Regions from separate parts of the Paenibacillus sp. SN-8-1 genome, predicted to be linked through region 2. Evidence: riboswitches for the same ligand, from Rfam matches in the RefSeq annotation. Region 2 holds a riboswitch; each other region holds the start of a gene.
The links. A riboswitch is a leader RNA that binds a small molecule or an ion and turns the genes downstream of it on or off. The one in region 2 is predicted to bind thiamine pyrophosphate.

Region 1: linked by a shared signal. The riboswitch ahead of ACRRNK_RS02575 (ABC transporter substrate-binding protein) and the one ahead of thiC (phosphomethylpyrimidine synthase ThiC) in region 2 are both predicted to bind thiamine pyrophosphate.
Region 3: linked by a shared signal. The riboswitch ahead of ACRRNK_RS21305 (ABC transporter ATP-binding protein) and the one ahead of thiC (phosphomethylpyrimidine synthase ThiC) in region 2 are both predicted to bind thiamine pyrophosphate.

The regions. Positions count from the first base shown of each region.
Region 1 covers NZ_CP194782.1:521,514-529,471, forward strand. The annotation lists gene ACRRNK_RS02545 (AAA family ATPase) at 1-165, shown strand, start outside; gene ACRRNK_RS02550 (2-oxoglutarate dehydrogenase E1) at 178-609, opposite strand; gene ACRRNK_RS02555 (TatD family hydrolase) at 819-1,604, opposite strand; gene ACRRNK_RS02560 (ABC transporter ATP-binding protein) at 1,610-2,431, opposite strand; gene ACRRNK_RS02565 (ABC transporter permease) at 2,444-3,208, opposite strand; gene ACRRNK_RS02570 (thiamine-binding protein) at 3,205-3,498, opposite strand; gene ACRRNK_RS02575 (ABC transporter substrate-binding protein) at 3,566-4,609, opposite strand; TPP riboswitch at 4,771-4,881, opposite strand; gene ACRRNK_RS02580 (pyridoxamine 5'-phosphate oxidase family protein) at 5,015-5,431, shown strand; gene ACRRNK_RS02585 (cold-shock protein) at 5,730-5,930, shown strand; gene ACRRNK_RS02590 (cold-shock protein) at 6,008-6,241, shown strand; gene ACRRNK_RS02595 (VOC family protein) at 6,337-6,723, opposite strand; gene ACRRNK_RS02600 (CcdC family protein) at 6,861-7,355, opposite strand; gene ACRRNK_RS02605 (lactonase family protein) at 7,573-7,958, shown strand, end outside.
Region 2 covers NZ_CP194782.1:343,451-351,408, reverse strand. The annotation lists gene ACRRNK_RS01810 (M4 family metallopeptidase) at 1-1,103, opposite strand, end outside; gene ACRRNK_RS01805 (hypothetical protein) at 1,196-1,345, shown strand; gene thiC (phosphomethylpyrimidine synthase ThiC) at 1,588-3,357, opposite strand; TPP riboswitch at 3,460-3,570, opposite strand; gene ACRRNK_RS01795 (UvrD-helicase domain-containing protein) at 3,964-6,312, shown strand; gene ACRRNK_RS01790 (amidohydrolase family protein) at 6,580-7,890, opposite strand.
Region 3 covers NZ_CP194782.1:4,345,932-4,353,889, forward strand. The annotation lists gene ACRRNK_RS21275 (undecaprenyl-diphosphate phosphatase) at 1-773, opposite strand, end outside; gene ACRRNK_RS21280 (DUF2524 domain-containing protein) at 1,441-1,623, shown strand; gene ACRRNK_RS21285 (winged helix-turn-helix transcriptional regulator) at 1,725-2,090, opposite strand; gene ACRRNK_RS21290 (MFS transporter) at 2,218-3,435, shown strand; gene ACRRNK_RS21295 (hypothetical protein) at 3,576-3,872, opposite strand; gene ACRRNK_RS21300 (ferritin-like domain-containing protein) at 4,148-4,618, shown strand; TPP riboswitch at 4,705-4,807, shown strand; gene ACRRNK_RS21305 (ABC transporter ATP-binding protein) at 4,976-5,698, shown strand; gene ACRRNK_RS21310 (ABC transporter permease) at 5,695-6,513, shown strand; gene ACRRNK_RS21315 (ABC transporter substrate-binding protein) at 6,638-7,663, shown strand; gene thiM (hydroxyethylthiazole kinase) at 7,718-7,958, shown strand, end outside.

The DNA.
Region 1 (7,958 bases), 180 kb from region 2:
ATCTCCACGCATTCCCCGATTCTTATGGCTTATCCGGATTCCATTATGTATAACCTGACGGCTGAAGGAATGGAGGTCACCTCATTAGAGAAGACGGATCACTACATCATTATGAAGGAATTTCTGAGTAATAAGGATAAAATGCTTCGTGAGCTGTTCGATTAATGAAGAGCAGGCTCAGCTGAGAATGGGGTGCTCCCAAAGTCCAAGCTGTCCCTTCGCTGGAATGAACTCAGGGAGCAGGGTCATATCCTCAACTTCCCAAGCGAAATGATCCACCCTGTAATCACCGAGCAGGTAGTCATTACCTTTAACCTCTTGACCCTCCTCCAATACTGCGGATTCCCCGCTATTCTTGGTAACCCGGTAACAATTTACAAGACGGCAAGTTGCCAGGATTACGCCAGTCGGCAGCTTCGTCTCGGTATATCCATGCTTGGCAAGGACTGAGAATACAGGTTCATCACGGCAAGCTGCCTTGTCCGTTCTTAAGCTGGCGTGAATTGCAAGCGGTCCGCGGTAACGTGTTCTCCACGATCTTGTCTCATATTTGATTTCCCCGAAAACAAAGAGACTTGCCCAAGGCTGAATCATCGACAGTACCTTCAAGAAATGCTCCCCTCTCATTTTAGCTTTTTGTTTAGATTACCCTACAGTTAGTGAAGTACACCTATCGTCAATTATGAAATTGATAGCGGAAAAAAATATAGGATGAAGCATTAATGATATGAATGAGAAAAAGCCCTCGATTAGAGGGCTTTTTCTCATAAGCAGGGATGTAAGACAAAGGACAAGGGCATAGCAGCTAATGTTCACATTTAATAGTAAAATCGTTTCGTATTCGCGTACAGCATCGTCTCCGCCTGCTGGGGTGTGATTCCATGAATCGCCCCGTAAGCTGCGATGACTTCTCTTACCATCCCTGGGTGGGTCATCTGACCCTCGAATGGTCCTTCAAAAGGCCACGGCCCATCCGTCTCAGCCATCACGAGATGCTTCGGATAACGATGTGCCAGCTCTATAATTTCCGGCTCATAGAGAAGGTCCGGGGTGAACGAGATATAGTAGCCCTGGCTTGCCATACGTTTAATCGTGTGCGGGGCACCCTTGAACCAGTGGAAGTGAGCCCGGGTAATCCGGTGCTTCTCCAGCAGGTCGCAGACGATATCCGCATCCTCATAGACGGCGTGCAGGACGACTGGCTTACCCAGCCGGGCAGCCAGGGCGAGAAGCCTGTCCAATAGATGAAGATATGGGGCCGCGTCAAATTCTTCACCGCGTTCCGCCGCCTCAAGCCGGGAGTAATAGGGGAGGCCAATCTCGCCCACAGCCACCATCTGATCGGCATGCTGCTCCATCCACTGCATCAGCTTGCCTATTTCGTTCCCAGATGGTATCTCCTGCTCAGGGTGAAAACCATATGCAGGCCGAACAATGCCGGGGTATTGCAGCGCCAGCTTCTGGTTCATCTGAGAGGATTCCAGGTTCATTGAAACAGCAATTAACGACTCTACACCGCTGGCTGCAAGCTCACTCAGCAGCTTTGTGCGGTCCTGCTCTTCATATGAATCAAGATGAATATGAGCATCGATTACCTTATTCACTATGATCACCGGCTTCCTTCAAGCATTTTCTTTTGTTCTTCCCGCATGTACTGTGTCAGTTCTCTCTTCAGGGCAAGGAAGGAGGCGTCCTCGGCGATCTCCTCCCGGCGCGGCCTTGGGAAGGGAACTTTAACTTTGTGCAGCACCGTTGCCGGACGGCTGGAGAACAGATATACGGTGTCCGACAGCAGTAAGGCTTCCTCAATATTATGCGTAATGAACAGGACGGAGCGCTTATTCTCTTCCCAAATATTCAAAAGCCAGTGCTGCATGTCACTGCGAGTCAGTGCATCGAGCGCACTGAAGGGCTCGTCCAGGCACATAACCTCCTGCCTGCCCAGCAGCCCGCGAAGGAAGGAGGCGCGCTGCTGCATTCCGCCGGACAGCTTATGCGGATAGGAGTTCTCAAATCCGCCAAGTCCTGCGCGATGCATCCATTTGCGCGCTTCCTCCCGGACTTCCCTAACTGGAACACCGAATACTTCCATCGCAAGGATGACATTGTCTTCAATGGTCCGCCAAGGAAATAAAGCCGGCTGCTGGGGAACATAGCTGATATGCCCCTTCTTCCCGGTGATATCTTGGCCTTGCAGCAGAATTTGGCCTTGATCCGGCTCGGTCAGGCCGCCGATAAGATGGAACAAGGTGCTCTTGCCGCTGCCTGAAGGACCGACGATGGATACGAACTCACCCGGGGCTACGGAGAGAGAGACGTCCTTCAGAACGGGCAGCTCCCGCCGTTTCTCCCGATAGCTCTTGCTGATTCCCCGAACCTCCAATGCAGGAACCTGAATAGAGGGTTCTTGTACAGCTTGTGTCTTGTCCATGTTCTTCCCTCCTCAATGCTTCTCCCGCTCAGGCTTATAGCGGATTAACCACTTCTCCAGCAGTACAATAAGTGTGAACAGCAGCAGGCTCATGACAACAATAATCATAATGGCGACAAAGATCCGGTCTGTCCGAAAGGAAGACTTCTGCATCATCATATACTGGCCGATGCCGGTTCCGCTTCCCATCCATTCCGCAATAATGGCTCCCATCACGCTGTAGGTTGATGCAATCTTCACGCCAGATAGGATGGAAGGAAGCGCATAGGGAAGCTCCAGCTTTCTGAAAATTTGACCTTTGCTGGCTCCAATCATCCTCATGTAGTTCAGCATCACATGATCGGTCCGGGACAGTCCGTCAAGAGTTGCGACAGCAACCGGGAAGAAGCAGACCAGCGTGATAATGATCAGCTTCGGCGTCAGATCAAAGCCGAACCAGACTACCAGTAGAGGAGCCAGCGCAATCGTGGGAATGTTCTGACTTAGAATGATCAGCGGATACAGGGCTGATTTCAATATAGGTATGAAATGAAGTGCAATTGCAATGATAAGTCCTACAGCAAGGCCAATAACGAGACCGAGTAGGGTGAGCTGAAGAGTGGATAGGGTCTTGGCCCATAGATTTGCCGGATCAGCGGCTGCTTCCTTTCCAATATCGGTAGGACTCGGAAGCACCCATTTATCAATAGCGAATACGGAAGTCGCGATCTGCCAGACGAGAATAAACAAGATGACCGCCACAAGGGGCGGCCATACCATTTTGAACCAGGATCTCATGGACGGTATTTCTCCGTCAGCTTATCCATACTCGCACCTTCCGGTGTGTACAGAATTTTAATCTGCGAAATAATGCTTGGGCTTCCGAACTCTATTACGGCTTCATTCATCTTCTTCACAATATCCAGGAGTTCGCTCAGTTCACCTTCCATCGTAGTCTCAAGCGCGTTCACTTGATGCTTCACACCGGAAGCCTGAATGATCTCGATGGCCCGGTCAACATAAGGGATAACGTCTTCGCCGCCCGGGGTCTTCGGAATGATTTGTATACTTAGCAGAGTATTGGCCATGGTTGATCTTCCTTCCTATTTAACTGGATAAGTGCTTAGGCGATGAGCCTATCTTTAACTGCCCGTCTTACTTAGCTTCAGGCAGGTAATCATTGGTGAATGCTTTGCTTACATCCAGCGGCTTATCCAGCAGCTTGCGTTCATACATCCAATCGGAATAGTTCTTCCATACGGACTCTTTCTGTTCTCCCCAACGCGGCGCGTCATCCTTGTACCGGGGGCTCAGCCACTTCTGGCTGGCAACAACCAGCTTCTCGTCCAGGTCCGGTGCGGCCTTGAGCAGTATCTTGGCTGCTTCTTCGGGGTGGTCAATCGCATATTCATAACCTTTGGAGGTCGCGCTCATGAAGGCTTTGACCATTTCCGGGTCGCTGGCGATGACCTTCTCGCTGGAAGCGATGACCGGTGTGTAATAATCAAGCTTGTCTGAATAGTCTTTGACATAGAGCATATCAAGCGGTTGTCCGCGGAGCTGTGCCTCAATGCCGGTCCAGCCGTAATAGATCCAGGCGAAGTCAACATCCCGCTTCACGGCTGTGAAATAATCGGCGTCCCCAATATTGATATTGGTAACCTTGGAGACATCAGCACCCTGGAGCTCCATGATGGATTTCATCACAGCTTCCTCGACAGGAGAGCCCCAACCGCCATATTTCTTTCCTTCAAAGTCTTTTGGAGATTTGATCTTGCGGTCGACAGGCGCAGCAAAACCTGAGGTATTATGCTGGATAACTGCCGCAAGGGATACCAGCGGCACGTTCTGTGTACGGCCTTGGGTAATGCTCTCCTGATAGCTGACACCGAACTGGGCTGCACCGGAAGCTATCATCGTATCGGCCGACCCGCTTCCGGGCTGAATAATATCCACATTCAGTCCAGCATCTTTATAGTAACCAAGCTCCTTGGCAGCAAAAAGGCCGGTATGATTCGTATTTGGAGTCCAGTCGAGCACGACCTTGATATCCTTCAGTTCCTTTGGCTTCTCGGCAGTCGGAGTTGACTCGGTGCCGGTTGCAGTGCTTCCGCTGCCTTGCTTTGAAGTTCCGCAGCCTGCAGCTGTAAGTACGATCACACAGCATAGCAGAAGCAGACTCCATGTTCTCTTCTTCATTTGTATTCGCCCCTTCTTCTTTGAAATTCTACCCTGGTTCCTGACCGTTCAACCCGGATTGTTAAATGGAATGAACTATAGTTCACTCCATATTAATGGTGTAATGCAAAGGAAAAAAGGCGTCCTGGACAGGACGCCTTCGCGCGCATGAAAGAATGGAATTACCAAACATTTCTCGTTCCTACGCTGGCATTATCCAGATCAGGTATACGGGTTAGCATCTTGGGGATGCACTCTCAGCCGGCCGAATTCCAGCTCCCCGGGTGTTTGAAGTTATTACTAGAAGTATTATAGTCCCACCCTATGACCTTGTCCAGTAAATGGGGGAATGAACGGTTCATCTTACTTGCCTGTGGGTACACTAACGATGAGCGCCATTTTTTGAATCAGGAAGGAGCAATTGACATGGACCGTCAGCAATTGGAATCGCAAATAGAGCAAGCCTTGAAGGCAAATAAGTTTGGTTCCTTTGGAACCGTCGAGAACGGTGGCCCCAAGGTGCGTTACATGGCCATTTACCACGAGGGACTAACTGTATACCTGGCTACCGACCGGAAGACGCATAAGGTGGAAGAGCTTCAGAACAACCCCAAGGCCGCGCTTCTGCTTGGTTTTGAGCAGGGAGGAACGGGAGATATTGTTGAGATCGAGGGCGAGGCGACTGTCAGCAGTGAGGAGAGCCTGAAATCTAAAGTCTGGAGAGATGACTTCAAGCAGTATCTGGACGGACCGAATGATCCTGATTATGTAGTGATCAAGCTGACGCCTACGCGAATCGAGTTCGTATCCAAGGGCTCCGATCGTCAGGTCTGGACCGCATAATAACTCAAGTATTAATCCACAGACCCGGGGAAGTGCACCGGGTTTTGTGCGCGAATCAAGGCAGGCGATTTGGCATCCCAAATGGCCGCCTTTTTTATTCCATTTTTTCCAGACCATGTTGGTTCGTATTTGCTTTTTGCTGGAAACAGGTTTATAATTAAATTAATTGACTCCCAGAGCGATATTCTCATATTGAAAAGAGTGTCACTTACAAGCTGGAACTTTTTTCAATGTGTGAATTTTTTTATGGAAAAAAGGAGCATATTAATTTTTTTTACTTTTAGGGAGGCTACCCCAAATGGAAACAGGAACAGTTAAATGGTTTAACGCTGAGAAAGGCTTTGGCTTCATCGAAGTTGAAGGCGGCAACGATGTATTCGTGCATTTCAGCGCAATCACTGGCGAAGGTTTCAAAACTCTTGACGAAGGACAGCGCGTACAATTCAACGTTGTTCAAGGCAACCGCGGACCGCAAGCTGAAAACGTTGTAAAACTGTAACGCAAACCATACTGCCCTTAACGTGTGCGTTAGGGGCAGTTTTTTCTTTTAGAGGTAGGAACAGAAGGAGGATAATCATGAATTATCGAAAAAAAACGTTAGAAGAAATTCCTGAGGAGATCACACCGATTTGGTCGTGCACCAATGACAGTTGTAACGGATGGATGAGGGATAATTTTGCGTTTGACTACACTCCTGCTTGCCCTCTATGTTCTTCTGAGATGGAGAAGAGTTCAAAGATGCTTCCCTTGCTCGTTAATAACAACGCCGATATGAAGTCCCTCAAGAAGGGTGTTCAGATCGATCAGTAAATCTGATACCAACTAAGGCCGCCGTATCTTCATACGGTGGCCTTTTATGTTGGGATACAAGCCAGCCTTGTTCATTGCATAGATAGATCTTAAGCTTAGCGCTGGAACAGCTCAATCCATTCCTTCTCCGGGCCATAGATGAAGAAATAACGGTAACCGTTAGGCAGTGTGGTAATTTCTGAATCAATGAATTGTACATGATCGAACGATTTAATACGCTTAAACTCCTCTTCAATATCCGGAACGGTAATAGCGAAGTGATGCACGGTCGCTTCGGAAGGCAGCTTATCGCTGTAGCCTTGAATCAGCTCAATCTCCGTTTCATCGCTGCCTCCAAACCCAAGGAAAGCCAGCTTAAAGATCCCGTTGGAATGAAGAAGGGTCCCCTTTAGCTCAAGTCCGAGAACCTCGGTATAAAAATGGATCGATGCCTCAATATCCCGAACCACTACTCCGACATGATCAACCTTCCGTTGCGTCATACGTACCATGCTCCTTCTTATAATAAATTTATAACGATTATGCGAGTGGAAAACCTACTTGTCAAGTGGGATTAATGTTGCTAATTCTAAAGGTGGAAAAACTAAAAAAGGCTACCCATTAAGGATAGCCTCGTGTCTCAATGATTTACTGGAGATTGTGTCTTAAGAATAGTCTGGTAATGCTTCCACATGAATAACCGCCAACGGAGGATCATTCCGTAAGCCAGCAGGAAGAACAGGGCGCCTGTCTGCGGTACGGAGACATATTGTTCGATAAATTCATGAAGCAGCATCCGAACGGCGAGCAGTCCGAGCAGAACTACAATAAAGCTGCGGGAACGCTGTGCGAATACCTGACCCTCGGTGACTTCGAACTTGGTACTGCGGATCAGCGGGTAAGAGAATAACAACCATCCGACAGCAAAAGCGGCAATTCCCCATAACCAGGGAATCCGAACGGCAGGCACGATGAACATGAAGAACCCGGTCGTCATACCCACCGGGGGCATAATAATCTTCTTGATCGTTATGGGCTTTTTGCTCGCTTTGAGACGAATGAATATAGTTAGCAGGGCCATAATCAAAGTGCCCGCTGTGGCGGCGATTTGTAGATACGTAGGACTGAGCTGCATAAATTCAGGCCCCTTTCAATAGATGAACAATTCTGTTTTTTATTATATCACAATAACGCTTCAGGGTTGAATAAAAGAAAGGAATACCGAGATGACGCTGCTCTATTCGGGTATATAGAATTGGACACCTTCCTATATCATGTAGAGTGAACTAGTAGGGAACGAAGTATGAATATAGAAGTCTAATTATATATGAACAAAAGGAGACCTGTGGAATATGACGAACAGAAACCAGGACAACGAAACTTTGTTATATGTGGGCAGTTATGCTTCGGCTGAGGAGAGTGGAATTCATCTTGCTGCCTTAAATAAGGAGACTGGGGAGCTTCGTTTACTTCAAAGCACCTCCGGGATCGAGAATCCCTCTTTTGTTATTGTTAACGAAGAGGGAACGAGGCTGTATTCCGTTGCTGAGCTGGAGGATGGACAAGTTGCCGCGTATGAAATTAACCAGGAAGATGGAAGCCTACGGGAACTGAGCCGTGAGTCCACAGGCGGATTTGCGCCCTGCTACATATCTTATACTTCAGGGCCGGAAGGGCAGTTATTCGTTGTTAACTATATGAGCGCAGAGGTAAGCAGCTATAACCTGGATGAGAACGG
Region 2 (7,958 bases):
TCAGGAATATGGACAATCGAGATAATAGAATTGCCTTGAGCACTTATGCTGTTTCTCCCAAACTTGTTGTAATAATAGTCATAGACCTTGCCCGCGTTAAAGTGAGCGTCTACAGCCTGACGATCCGTAAAAGTCGTAGTAGAACTTTCAACATTCTTATAGTAAATGCTGCCAGAGCTATCCGTTCCGTTATAAGCAAAGGTGAATACACCACGATCGGTATCCGTGTACATCTGCCACATTGGCTTGGTGATATCCAGCAGCTGATATCTGCTCGTGGAAGGCTCTTTATAAATATTTAGCGATTTCGTATCCCCGTTGAATCCTGTACTGACACCCGTCGTCATATTGGACGGATTCATGCTTCTTGCCTGATAGGAAGTGCTGTATTCATTAAGAATAGTGCCGTTCTCGGCATCGACATAGGCTGTCCATTTACCGGGATGGGGCATAAGGTAGTTCACGTCTACCTCGTAAGCGAGACGGTATCCTTGTTCGGCTGGATAGATAATTAGCTTGGCCGTGGGTGCCGAGGTATTAAGCGCCTTCTGACCAAGATTCACAGGACTCCAGCTAATCTTCGTCCCCTCCTGATCTTCAATCCACTGCTTGAGGATCGCTACAGCTTGACTTGCGCTGATGGATGCTGTGAGATGGTCCGGCATAACCGCCGCTTCTGGCTCAGTACGGCTCGCAACCTCCTCGACCTGCTTGTTCTCGTCAAGGTGAACCCGCATATACTTGCCGTATACCGGAATCCCTTGATACTGCTGCTGATACAGAAGATGGGTCTGGTCGGTACCATCATCCTGTCTCTTATCAATAAGCTTCAGATTCATCTGCGGATCCGTTAATCCCGTAAGCTCCTTATTCTCCTTCAAAAAGTTCATTACCGAGCTGTCGCTTGACAGACTTGGCGATGTTATATCTTTGTAAAAACGGGATTTGTCCTCAGCCTGCTGCCCTTCATTCGTACTCTTCTGCAAGACAATCTGCTCATCCCCGGCAGATGCCTGAGCAGTGCCTATCCCCCAAGCTCCATTCGAGATGCAGACTACGGATAGCATCACCATGATCATCCTAGTGAATTTGTTGCTCTTCAAGGCCGCGCTACCTCCTCGTTCCCTGCTATATTTTAGTAGACTATTGATCTATATAAAACGCAGTTAGAAAAGTGACATGCAGGAGAGACGTAATGGAGGGAAAGCTTGGAACTGTAGGAGCGAATGCGATCGCCTTTGTCTCCGGATTTTATCCGCAAAGCGGTATAAATCAAAAAATCTGGAGACAACAGCGGCCGAAAGTCCAAGCATTTCCTGTAGTTACGGCGTACCCCAAAATGTAAAGATCTTAACTGCGTTTTATATAGACGACTAGACGGATGCATTAGAAGCTCTCCTTACTCTATTTCAATCCCGTCGTCACGAAATGAACCAGAAATCCTATTCTCTTAACCTATTTATCTATTATATCGAATTTGCAGCCACTTTTTATAGGATTCTTCGATGTTATCAAATATTTCGACACGATAAAAAGCAAAAGAGCCCTCGGGATCACTATCCCCTCGGGCTCTTCTATGAATTGAATTTATTTATAGATTACGCTGCCTGTCTCCTTGAACTCCTTCGACTTGGCTTCCATTCCCTCCTGGATTGCCGCTTCGCTATCTAGTCCATTCTCCTTCGCATACTGGCGAATATCCTGCGTAATCCGCATACTGCAGAATTTCGGGCCGCACATGGAGCAGAAGTGAGCCGTCTTGGCTCCCTCTGCAGGAAGGGTCTCGTCATGATATTCCATCGCCCGCTCCGGATCGAGCGAGAGGTGGAACTGATCTCTCCAGCGGAACTCAAAGCGCGCTTTGGAGAGCGCATTATCCCGGTCCTGCGCGCCAGGGTGGCCTTTAGCCAGATCAGCGGCGTGAGCAGCTATTTTGTAAGTGACAACGCCTTCTCTTACATCCTCTTTATTCGGCAGACCGAGGTGTTCTTTCGGGGTTACATAGCACAGCATGGCAGTTCCGAACCACCCGATCATGGCGGCGCCGATGGCTGAAGTAATGTGATCATACCCCGGCGCAATATCAGTCGTCAGCGGGCCGAGCGTGTAGAAGGGAGCCTCATCACAAATTTCCAGCTGCTTATCCATGTTCTCCTTGATCAGGTGCATCGGCACATGGCCCGGTCCTTCAATCATCACCTGCACATCATGCTTCCAGGCAATCTTCGTGAGTTCCCCAAGCGTCTCAAGCTCCGCAAATTGCGCTTCATCATTCGCATCCGCAATGCTGCCCGGGCGAAGGCCGTCGCCAAGCGAGAAGGCGATATCATAGGCCTTCATAATCTCGCAGATTTCCTCAAAATGCGTATACAGGAAGTTCTCCTGATGGTGCGCCAGACACCAGGCCGCCATAATCGAGCCGCCGCGGGAGACAATTCCGGTCAGGCGCTTCGCCGTAAGCGGGACATAGCGCAGCAGCACACCAGCATGAATCGTGAAGTAATCTACCCCCTGCTCGGCCTGCTCGATAAGCGTATCGCGGTATACTTCCCAGCTCAGGTCCTCGGCTTTGCCATTCACCTTCTCCAAGGCTTGATAAATCGGTACGGTTCCAATCGGTACAGGAGAGTTGCGGACAATCCACTCCCGGGTGGTATGAATGTTCTTGCCCGTAGATAGGTCCATAATCGTGTCCGCGCCCCAGCGGGTCGCCCAGGTCATCTTCTCCACTTCCTCTTCAATAGAAGAGCCCACAGCCGAGTTCCCGATATTGGCATTAATCTTAACAAGGAAATTCCGGCCGATAATCATCGGCTCGCTCTCCGGGTGATTGATATTGTTAGGAATGATAGCCCTGCCGCGCGCTACTTCGTCACGCACGAACTCGGCTGACACATTCTCGCGGATCGCAATGTACTCCATCTCCGGTGTGATGATCCCCTTACGTGCATAGTGCATCTGAGTTACATTATGGCCCGGCTTCGCCCGAAGCGGACGTCTGCCTGAATCCGGGAACTGCTGTGTATTCGCCCTTGGATCGTCGGTTAGATAGCCGTTATCCTCCGGCTTGATCTGTCTTCCTTCATACTCCTCCACATCCCCGCGCTCCCTAATCCAGGCCCGGCGGTTCTCAGGAAGCCCCTTCTTAATATCCGTCTGTGCCTCGGCATCGGAATACAGGCCGCTCGTATCATACACGCGGACCGGCGCATTCTCATGACTGCCATAGCTGTCTGAAGTGGGGCTGAGTGCAATCTCGCGCATAGGCACGCGGATATCCGGGCGCGAGCCTTCCACATACACCTTGCGGCTGCCCGGCAGGGCAGAAGTTTGAAGCTGAATTGTCTCTTTGGTCATAACAAAAAAAGCCTCCTCTGTGATTTATCCGAGAAAGGCCGAGCGTGTAAATGGACATAACAAGACCTCTTTATTAACATAAAAGGTCTCTTGAATTAGACAGACTTCGTCCATTTCAATTCCTCCGCTGGCATTACCCAGATCAGGTATAACGGTCGATAGTGGAATTCCTACCCTCTCAGCCCAAAACCTTGAGCTCCCGCTTGATATGCAGTTGTCGGTATAGAAGTTGAACTATTGATTTACATGTTAGTCAGCCGTGTGAAATGTTCTTACGATCGCTGTTGCTCTCAGACTTCTTAATAGAGGTTATAAAGGTAGAAGTCCGAGAGCAAAGGCGAACGCTATGCTTCTCCAGAATCATTTCACACTCTTGCCTATAAGTAATTCTTAATTCAACTTATATACCATCTTAACTTAACCATGCTAGATTTACAATCATATACCGAAAATGCTGAATTTTCCAGAACCCTGGTCGGCTAACCTCCGTTTTTGCCACACTTCCCAGTGCTCTACTTATTGTATGTTTGGAAGAATAGAGGTATGCTATTAAGCTGAATTAAAATATGTATTCGATTACGTTAACGAATAATGAAGGTGAATTTGATGGGAGAATCCATTTTCAATAAAATACCCTCGGGCGCGGCTCAGCAGCGCGTTCCCGAAGCCAGAATGGCCGCTGCCAGGACCAGCCGCGAAATTGTCGGCACAAGCGATCCGGATGCGGGTTATTTCCGTACGCTGGAAGCCAGCGGTATTCTGCTGAACACCTCGCAGATTGCAGCGGTACGTCATTTCAAGGGGCCGCTGCTTACCCTGGCCGGAGCCGGGTCCGGCAAAACTTCAGTCTTGATCTGCCGCACTGGCTACCTGCTTTCGGTAAGACGTGTAGACCCGCGGGAAATCCTGCTGCTCACCTTCTCCAGCAAAGCCGCTCAGGAGATGCGGGACCGGATTGCCGTTCTGCCCGGCATTCATCCACAGGATATCCGCCTCCTGCAGGCACGGACGTTCCACTCCTACTTCCTGCAGCTGATACGCAGGCAGGGCAATGAACTGGAGATCTGGAGCGAGACCCGCAGACAGCACATCCTGCTCAAGCAGATGATGCGGGAGATGGGCCTCCAGGATGCTTATCAGCCAGAGACCCTGCTGTCTATGCTCTCATCGTATAAGACCAATCTGATTGATATCTCCTACATACCCGAAGATAGTGTGACCGAGCGGGAGACCAAGCGGATTCTTATGCAGTATGAACAGTGGAAGCTCGATCACGAGAAGATGGATTTCGACGATGTTCTGATCCTGGCCTACCGATTGCTGAAGGGAAGTCCTGCCCTGCTGCGCACCATTCAGGACCGCTTCCGTTATATTATGGTGGATGAATTTCAGGATACGAATCATCTCCAGTATGAGCTGGTCAAAATGATTGCAGCCCCGCAGGATCACCTCATGGTGGTTGGCGATGATGATCAGACGATCTATTCATTTAATGGGGCCCGCAGCGAGTATATTTTGGAATTCGAGAAGACTTACCCTAAGGCCAAAGTCATCACGCTTAATATCAATTATCGCTCCGGCACACGGATTGTCGGTCTGGGCAATGAAGTGATCCGGCACAATAAGCACCGCAGAAGTAAGACACTGGAGGCTGTAAGATCAGGTGCGTCAGGGCCGATGTACACGCGCCCGCTCTCCAGTGACGAGGAAGCGCGGCTAGCCTTGGACCGTATCGAGCATGAGGTCCGGGCCGGTAAGCGAACTTACGGGGACTACGCCGTTCTCTACCGGGCAACCAGCAACAACCGGGCCATTCTGGAACAGCTTATGATCCGTGAAATCCCTTATATTGAGTATGGAGATGGACAACTTCTCTATGAGAATGCCCTTGTTCTTCCGATGGTGGACCACTTAAGACTTGGCCTCAACCGGCGCGACTTCACCGCCATGGAGAGTGTGCTGCCGACCCTCTATATTAACCGGGAACGGGGAATGTCCCATATTGTCCAGCAGGAATCGATTCGTGCCAAGAAAGGCCCGCTAGTTCATCTGCTGACCTTGTCCGGGCTGAAGGACTTCCAGTTAGCCAAGATCCAGGACAGGCTGGAGCTGATCCGCAGCCTATCGTCCATGAGGCCTGCGGCGGCCATCTCCCTAATGAGGGAGAAATTCTACAATGCTTATGTCGAGGCGGATGAGCGGAAGCTGCTGACCCAGCACAAGGAAATGATTAAGGAAATGCTGGACGAGCTGGAGGCCTCGGCTGAACGCTTTGATACGGTGGCAGGCTTCCTTGGATTCATCAGTGATGTGATCCAGAAGAGCCGGGAGCAGAGCAGCGACAAATCCCGGGAACAAGGGGACCGTGTTGCTCTGATGACCATTCACCGGTCCAAGGGTCTGGAGTTCCCGGTCGTCATGCTGATCGGCGCCATTGAAGGCAGTCTGCCGCACAGCTCGGCGATCGAGGCCGACCGCATGAAGGACACCGCTTATCCCGAAGCGGGCGGTGCTTCCAAAGGCACCGCCGCCCTGGAAGAGGAGCGGCGGCTTGCCTACGTCGCGATCACCCGCGCCAAGGAGGAGCTGATCATCAGCTCCCCCGCAAGGTACCGCGGCAAGAAAGCGGCCGTCTCCCGCTTTCTGCTCTCGGCCTTCGGCGGAGAGGCAGCCGAAGGCACGGTCACCACTTCGAGCGCTTCGCGGGCTCGAAGTGAAGTGGCTGCGGGCTCGGGCTACGCCCGCAGCGGGAGCCGATCTTCGGGCGCTTCGCACGCCCGAAGCGGCAGTTCAGCGGCGGCGAAGCGAACGGAGAGCGTCGCCGCCTGGCTGTGCCAAGGTCCAGGCTGTATCGCCTGGACCCGGGTTGCGGCGAGGGACCATGGCCTCGCCGCGAAGGCCTGCCCCCTGTGCGGGAAGCCCATGCACAGGGGACGCAAGGACGTGCCGGTCTGACCGCGGCACGTCCACGCTTGCCTTGCCGGAAGGCTACGCCGCTTCCGGCCACTTCGTAGACAGACTAACATAGTAGACCGAGCAGCTCTCTAAGTACGGACATGAATGATGTCCATACTTAGAGGGCTGTTACCTATACACGCATCCTGTTCAACTATAGGGCAGTTTCATTACAAAGACGAACAGCAGATTAGTTCAAGAAGTAAAGTACCTGCCACAAAAGTGGATCTTTTTTGCAAATAACATATTATTACAAGAGTAAATTGATTAGTTCAGTTTTTGTACACCTTTGAACCATACGGCTTTAATGGACAGGGTATCCGAGATATGGGTTGTCGGATCGCCATGGACCAGTACAAGGTCAGCACGCGTACCTTCGGTAATACGGCCACGATCATGTAGACCGAACCGACGAGCCGGTTTCGAGGTAGCCGACTGAAGCGCCTCAATCGGAGTGAACCCGGCTGTAACCAGCAATTGCAATTCATGATGTACGCTGGCACCATGAGCAAGACCGCCAAGGTTCGGAACGGGAACCGGCGCAACATCGGTTCCTACCAGAATATCAACCCCGGCACGGTGAAGGTCCATCACATTCTTAAAGCTGTTCTCCATATTGCCTTGCGGGAACGTATTGAAGCTTGAGTTCAAAATATCGATCCACTCCGGACTTAACTTGGAATGAACACGTGGATCATTTGCCAATTCCGATGCCGGATTTCCAATAATCGATGAATTCAACACCAAGCACGGTGTAACAAAGGCACCTGATTCTGCTATGGACTTCACTAATTCGGGCGTGTTCTCAGGTCTGTCGATAAACAAGTGCCCCAAACCGTCGACTCCAAATTCGATGGCTTCTTGCGATGAAAGAGCTGTCAGAACATGGGCGATGACCAGCTTATCGAACTTGTGTGCTTCTGTCACGGCTGTTTTTAAAATCTCGTCGCTAAGTAAAGGCAGGCCAGGTGCACCCATAACCGTTCCTTCTTCAATCATGATCTTAATATAGTCGGCTCCATTCTCCACTTGAGTATGCACATGTTTAATCGCTTCTTCCACCGTTGTCACTTGCGGTATTTCCTCGTGATCGTGCGCATATGCAGCCAGCATCGCTTCCCGGTCTTCTTCCGATAACTTCTCTAGTTCCTTTAATACGAATTCCGGTATTTCATCTCCATCCGGCAGTAATTCATCCGGGTGTCCACCTGGAGCAGTGATCGCTGTGCCAGCAGAACGGACGTCGGCGGCGTCATTCACATTTTTCAACTGAATCTCGCGCCCTCTTTTAGTAAAATCGCCGTTCATTTCAAGTTCTGTTGTAACCCCGAATTTCAAGGCATCTCGTAATCCGCCGATTGAGGTGTGGACATGCGCATCAATCAGACCAGGCATAAGAGTGGCATTTCCTCCATCGATAATCGTTGCATCTGCCGGAATTTCTCCGCCCACTGAAATAATGGATTCCCCTTGTATGACAACATGTCTAGATGCAATAATCTGATCTCCATCGAAGATACGTACATTTGTAATCGCCGTAACTTGTTCTAGAGCCGTGTTTTGAGATGCCTTTTCCATTTGAATTCCTCCTAAGTGTGTGTGGACCAACAATCCGAAGTATAATCGTTAGTTCCCTAACTGTCAAC
Region 3 (7,958 bases), 610 kb from region 2:
GGAACCAGCTTAATCCGATTGATCAGCTTCAGGAAGAACCGGATGGAGATCAGCGCGAAGACGAAAGCACTGATGAAGCCCACGATGATAAAAGGAATGACCTCAGACGTAATCGAGTCCCAATTCTTAAGCAAGGAGAAGAAGCTCACTCCTGCCATGATCGGAACCGCCATAATGAAGGTGAAGTCGGCTGCAGTCCGGTGCTTCATTCCGAGCAGGACACCTCCCGATATGGTGGAACCGGAGCGTGAGAATCCGGGCCACATGGATAGACACTGAATCAGACCCACAATGAAAGCCTGCTTATATGTAATTTGATCCACAGACACGGTCTTCGGTTCACGAGGTCCGAACCGGTCGGCTATAATCATCAGAATCGCTCCAAGCACGAGCCCAATGACCACCGTCTGGGTGGAGAACAAATAAGTATCGACCAAATCATCTAATAACAGATACAGTACCCCCGCAGGAATCAGGGCTACGATAACTTGTCCGAGATTAAGACGCGGCCCGGTGGTCGTCTGACCGGGAATTTTCTTCAAACCCAGCAAATTCAGGAACCGGTCCCGCATAAGCACGACAACCGCGAGGATAGAGCCAAGCTGAATGACAATTTTGAACGTTACGGCTACCTCGGGAGAGAACATTTTGTTCGTCTGGAATAGGAAATCATCCACAATAATCATATGACCCGTAGAGGACACCGGTGCAAATTCAGTTATCCCCTCAACAAGCCCCAGAATCAGGGCCACAAACGCTTCCCACAAACTCAAGCTATTTCACACTCCTAATCATCATAGTTAATGACAGTGTACCTGCTTAGACAGCTATCTTTCAAATTCCACCCCGGAATTGATCCATGAAGGCGGGATACTGGAACAATGAATAAACTTGCATCAACCCGGTGCATTAGCCCACCCCAATCTGAGTCCTCCTACATACATTACATTAGCCCACTACCTAGAAGGAGTGAAATAACTATGGGATTTAATCCACCACCAGGACCGTTTAACCCTCAGCAGAACCCGCAGGGATCACAAGGACCCTTTGGCCCCCCAGGTCCATTCGGACCTCCCGGATCCTTTACACCCGGACCGCAAGGTCCCGGAGCTCAACAACCGCCCACATCACCTCCCCCACCCTTTATTCCTCAGCAGCAGGTCTCTGCTTTCGCAGTTGACCCTGGGGCAATATCCGGCTGTCTGTTCCGGTTCACCTACATTTGGCAGACGAATAGGGATCAATACTGGTTCTATCCGATCTTTGTCGGACGTACCTCCGTATCGGGCTATAGATTTCTCGGGGGACGCTGGATCTTTTTCGGGGTTGATCTAAGAAGAATCAGTTCATTTACCTGCTTTTGACGATCAGATACGAATAAGAGCAGTGAAATTCTCCATAATAGGGAGGTATACTTTAGGCCCGAATGGAGGATTCGCCATGATTGATAATCTTGAGAGCAGCTACAACTGTGCGAGTGCGGGAGACGATCTGCATCAGCTTAAGCAGGAGCTCGCTTCCTTGCGCGCACAGGGAATACAGACCGAAGAGCAGCAGGAGACCCTCAATCGGCTGGAGAACCAAATTTCGTTCATCCTGAACAAATGCGGCATTAACCATTGATCCGTAAGGCTCATCAGCAAGCATATAAGCCCTCCTTCACCTAATGGTGGAGAGAGGGCTTATTCCAGATGTGAGGAGCCCCGCAACATAGCGGACCCGGTTCATTTATTCAAAATACTATCCTCAAGCACCGCCGACTTATCTCCGTACTCTTTAATAATATGCTTCTCTCCCCAAGAACAGAGGGAATCAAGAATCCCCTTCAAGCTCCAGCCATACTCGGTGAGCTCGTATTCAACCCTAGGGGGAACCTCATTATAGCTGATACGATTCACGATCCCATCGCTCACCAGCTCTCTGAGCTGCTGAGTCAGCATCTTCTGGGTAATGCCTGGCATAAGCTGCTTAAGCTCGCTTGTCCGTCTCTTGCCATGCGTCAAGTGGCACAGGATCACACATTTCCACTTCCCTCCAATAACCTCCAGGGTCGCTTCTATTGAAATATTATATTTCTTGCGGGCTTCCATCCTTTATTCCTCCAATAGTTACTTTTTGGTGACTATATAACTTGAAAGTACGTACTGTTCATTTCAATCCAGTTCATACATAATAACATTTGCCGTTTGGCAATGACTATACTTAGGAGTGGATGAAATGTCTTTAGATAAAAAAAGAAGCACTTTCGCGCTTCTAGCACTGGCAATTAGCGCTTTTGCTATTGGAACGACGGAGTTCATCAGCGTAGGGCTGCTGCCTCTAATCGCAGATAATCTGCACATCTCGGTCACCCTTGCCGGGCTGACCGTTACCCTATATGCGCTCGGAGTCACCTTCGGCGCACCTGTACTAACTTCTTTGACCTCCGGCGTACCGCGCAAGACGCTGCTGATGTGGATTATGCTGGTCTTTATCGCGGGCAACAGCCTTGCCGCAGTCTCAAGCAGTATTGCACTGCTGCTTACCGCGCGGGTTATCTCCGCGCTTGCCCACGGGGTATTTATGTCGATCGGCTCTACGATTGCCGCTGACCTTGTGCCGGAGAACCGCAGAGCGAGCGCGATCTCGATCATGTTCTCAGGCCTGACCATTGCCACCGTTACCGGGGTCCCGCTGGGGACATGGATCGGCCAGCAGCTCGGATGGCGGGCCGCGTTCGTGGCCATTGCTGTTGTTGGTATTATTGCCTTCATCGCCAATGTGATCCTTGTTCCGGCGGGTCTTCGCTCAGGAACCCGGACGCCCGCAAGAGAGCAGCTGAAGCTGATTACCAATGGACGTCTACTGCTCTCCTTCACCATTACGGCACTCGGCTATGGCGGGACCTTTGTTGTCTTCACCTACTTGTCCCCGCTGCTGCATGACATCACCGGGTTCAAGGAAGGAACCGTCGCCTTCCTGCTCCTGCTCTACGGCATCGCTATTGCTATAGGCAATGTGATCGGCGGCAAAGCGGCGAACCGGAACCCGATCTCCGCCCTGTTCTACATGTTCGCTGCCCAAGCCCTGATCTTGTTCATTCTGATGTTCACAGCACCCTTCAAGGCTGCGGGCCTGATCACGGTTCTATTCATGGGCCTCTTCGCTTTCATGAATGTGCCTGGTCTGCAGATCTTCGTTCTGACGCTGGCCGAGCGGTATGTACCGAAAGGGATAGATGTTGCCTCTGCGCTAAATATCGCCGCTTTCAATGCAGGCATTGCGCTTGGAGCTTATCTGGGCGGCATCGTCACCGAGAAGCTCGGTCTGATTCATACAACCTGGGTCGGGGCCTTGATGGTGCTGGCCGCGGTACTGCTGACAGGCTGGAGCCGTGCGCTGGAACGAGGCGACCGTCCAGCTGTGCATACTTCCATACCTGAGCCTGGCTGCTAACTTTGACGGCAACCTAAAGACCCTCCTTGCGGCTTACCCGCAGAGGGTCTTATTTCATATCTGATTCACAGGAGGATGAAGCCAAATTTTGTTCTACCCAAGCAGCAGCTTGTACCAGTCCCTTTGCTCCGATCCGTGGATCAGGTGTTTTTGCGAATAAGAGCATCCAGCAGATCACCCACACTGACATTCCCGAGCTCATCTGCAATTCGATCTGCCTTCGTCTTCCTTCTAATGGACCCTACCAATAAGATCTCCACTCTTTGGTCTTTGTCAAGCAGAACGGAGTTAACTTCGAGCACATTCGTAAGCAAACCGACAACCACTGCGATCTGTTGGGGGGATAATCTGGCGGAGGGATTGTTCTTCTTTTTCCCATTGCTGCCATTGCCATTACTGCTCTTAGTCCCATTTCCGCCGTTACTGTTATTCCTCACGGACCTCTCCCCCAAAATTTACACTATAATTGTAGTTCCAGCCTCCTCACCTGCTTTACCGAGTCCCATTGCGAAAGCGGTGAAAATAACAACTACCACTATCGTAGTTATTATAATTTTACTGTTCTCATCATCCATATCTGGACCACCTTATCTTTAAATCTATCCTACTTCATCATATGACAGCATCTTCAGGAGGTGCACCCCTCCGCCCAGATGTGAATACGCTGAAGCACAACGTAAGAACTATTTTGAATGAGGCGGTGTGATTGATTATGTATTATCAACCTTTTGTGATTCCCCACCCTGCAGCTTTTCGTTCCTTGACCTATTCCCGTAACAGTGACATGGTAATTCAGCTTATCAGGGAATCGATCCAGGGCGAACGGAATGATGAGCTATTCTATGACGCTCTTATAAAAATGGCTCCTACTCAGCAGGAGAAGGACGTTATTATCAGTATCCGTAATGATGAAAGAAAGCATCGGAAAATGTTCCGCACCCTGTACACCCAGTTAACGGGCATGGCTCCTCCAGCAGGACAGAATGAACCGGCGGAAGCGTTACCCGCAAGTTATCTGGAAGGGATCGAAAAGGCACTCATGGGGGAACTAAAAGCATTTGAGAAATACCGTACGATTTATTTAAATATTGACCCGCAGTACCGCGACTGGATATTCGAGATCATGACCGATGAAATTAAGCATGCGTCTTATTACAACTGGCTGTACGCCAAGAACAAGTAATGGAAGTTGAGCGGGTATTTGAGCTTCTTCCGAATTGTGGTATATTTAATGCGTTAATTGTCAACTGAAGAAAACCTCATACATTTGTATTTCACTAGGGGAGCCTGCCGGCTGAGACGAAGCAACCACTTCGGACCCTTGGAACCTGATCTGGATCATACCAGCGTAGGGAAGTGAAGCGCCTATGAATTATTGTTTTGGTTCATGAACTGAACAAGGCTAAGGCCCTTCATCCTTTTACGGAATGAAGGGCCTTTTTAGGTATTCTTCAAAAGGAATTTGTTTGTACAGGAGGTCATCTTTATAAAGCCATTATTATCTCTGAATCATCTGTCTTACTCTTATGAGTCCTCCTCCGTGTCTGGACGGACGCCAATTATTGATCATCTGTCCCTGAAGGTCCATCAGGGGGAATTTGTATCCCTCATCGGCCCAAGCGGTTGTGGCAAAAGCACACTGTTCAGGCTGATTGCCGGCCTGCTTGAGCCGACAGACGGAGTCATCAGCTGGACGGGCGGCGAGGTGTCAAAGCGTCTCGGTGCCATCTCCTATATGCCGCAGCAGGACCTGCTGCTGCCATGGAGAACCGTCAGGGATAACTGCCTGCTGCCCTGGGAGCTGAAGAAGAACCGGGCGGGCGGACCGGAGCAGCTTGCCTTCGTCACGGATATGCTTGAACGGTTCGGCCTCGGCCGCTGGGCGGATGCCTATCCCCATGAGCTGTCAGGGGGGATGCGGCAGCGGGCCGCCTTTCTTCGGACGCTTGCCGCAGGCGGCGACCTGATGCTGCTCGATGAGCCATTCGGGGCGCTCGATGCATTGACCAAGCGGGAGATGCATCACTGGCTGCTAAGTCTGTGGGGAGAGCTGCAGCGAACTATCCTGTTCATCACGCATGATCTAGAGGAAGCCCTCCTGCTGAGCGACCGGATTCTGCTCATGCCGCGCGGAGGAGGCGCTCTGGAGGAGATAATCGTAGATCTCCCGCGTCCCCGTCAGCCCGGAGTGCATGCCACGGCGCGGTTCCTGGAGCTCCGAATGGAACTTGAGCAGCGACTGACAGGAGATGTATTCCGATGACAGCCTTCGTCCATAACCTTCACAAGCTGCTTCGGGGCTACGGCCCGTTCCTGCTGCTGCTCACCTTAATTATGATCCTATGGGAATGGCTTGTCCGCGGCGGAGCTGTTCCCGCTTTTATTGTGCCGGCTCCGAGCTCCATCGCGGCGGCCCTGATTCATAACCGGACGCTGCTGCTGGGTACGCACCTGCCGGTCACGCTGGGTGAAGCGGCGCTCGGATTCGCCCTGTCTGTCCTGCTCGGAACCGGCCTTGGCACCTGGATGCATATGTCCCGCACGGTGGAGAGAGCCGTGTATCCCTTTGTCATTATCAGCCAGACTCTCCCGCTTATTGCCTTGTCTCCCATCTTCATCATGTGGTTCGGCTACTCGATCTGGAGCAAGGTTGCCGTGGTCATACTCACCGCCTTCTTCCCCATCGTGGTGGGGGCTTATGATGGACTGCGAACTGGAGGACAAGGCTACAGTGATCTGCTGCGCACAATGGGCGCGAATCGGCTTCAGCTGCTGCTCAGGCTGCAGATTCCACTTGCACTACCTTCCTTCTTCTCGGGCCTAAAGCTCTCCGTGGTCTATTGTGTCATCGGAGCCACCATCGGAGAATGGCTCGGCGGAAGCAGCGGGCTTGGCTACTACAGCCGCCGAATGGCAGGGAATCTGCAAAGCGATAATCTATTCGCGGCTGTACTCCTATTGTCCTTGCTTGGCTTGGCCCTGTTCCTGGGCGTAGCGCTCATAGAGAGGGCCATTCTCAGCCGGGGCGGCTTTGCTGCCCTGACGGGTCGTAAGAGTACCCGTAAGCGGAATACTTAAATATATCGATTGAACTAAGGATTACATACGCCCGCTCCCTGCTGATTTCACAGAAATAGCAATACTACCTACGTTAATCTCTTTAGTTCATTCCATATAACTACACTGAAAAGAGGTTATATTCATGCACAAATCCATTAAACTTTCCCTTCTGCTGCTCTCCCTCCTGTGGGTGCTTGGCGGATGCAGCTCCGGTTCAGGTACCGGGCAGCAAGTGGCCAATTCATCAGCCTCTCCCAAGGCAAAGCCGCTGCAAAAACTCAGCATCATGCTGGACTGGTACCCGAACGCGGTTCATTCCTTTTTGTACGCAGCCAAGGAGAAAGGCTACTTCGCCGCCGAAGGCCTGGATGTCGATATCCAAATGCCCGCCGATACGAATGATGCGCTAAAGCTGACTGCCGCCGGCAAAGTTGACCTGGCTCTCAGCTACCAGCCTCAGGTCTTGATGGCCCGGGGAGAGCAGATTCCTGTTAAGTCGATTGGAGCCGTGGTCAGACATCCCCTGAACCACCTGATGGTAGCTGGGGACAGTGGCATCACGCGCCCCAAGGACCTTGCCGGCCGTACGGTGGGCTTCTCCTCCATTCCGCTCTATGAAGCCATGGTACGTACAATGGTCAAGCAAGATGGCGGAGATCCCGATTCCGTGAAGCTGGTCGACGTCGGCTTCGACCTGATTCCAGCCCTGTCCACCGGACAAGTGAACGGGTTAATTGGCGGCTTCATCAACCATGAACAGCTTCTGCTTCAGAAGGAAGGGCATCCGGTCACTTCCATAGATCCCACCAAATTCGGTGTGCCGGACTATTACGAGCTTGTCCTCGTTGCAAGTGAATCGGGGCTCGCGAATAAGCAGGATGAGCTGAAGAGGTTCATGAAAGCCGCGGCGGAAGGCCAGCGCTATGTCAGCGAACACCCGCAGGATGCTCTGAACATCCTGATGAAGCACGAAGACAGCACTTCCCCGCTGGATGCGGATATTGAGAGCCAGAGCCTGCATATTCTGCTGCCGCTTATGGACGCGGGAGACAAAGCCTTCGGCTATCAGGATCCGGATTCATGGGCCCGGGTGGAGAAATGGCTGATGGACAATCGGCTGCTTAAGCAGACCGGCGTAAAGGCTCAGGATGCTTTTGTTAACCTATAGACCGGGACTCCCGGTCGGCGCTGTCCGCGCACTTAATCCTAAGGAGGACTTACCATGAGTTATTTATCCAAAGTACGGGAGCAGAACCCCCTGATTCACAACATTACGAACATTGTCGTGGCCAACTTCTCGGCCAACGGGCTGCTGGCACTCGGTGCCTCGCCGTTCATGGCGGACTCTCACGAAGAAGTCTCCGATGTAGCGCAGATGTCTGGGGCAGTCGTTCTGAATATCGGCACACTGAATGAATATGTCATTCAGTCCATGCTGCTGGCTGGAAGATCGGCTAACCAGC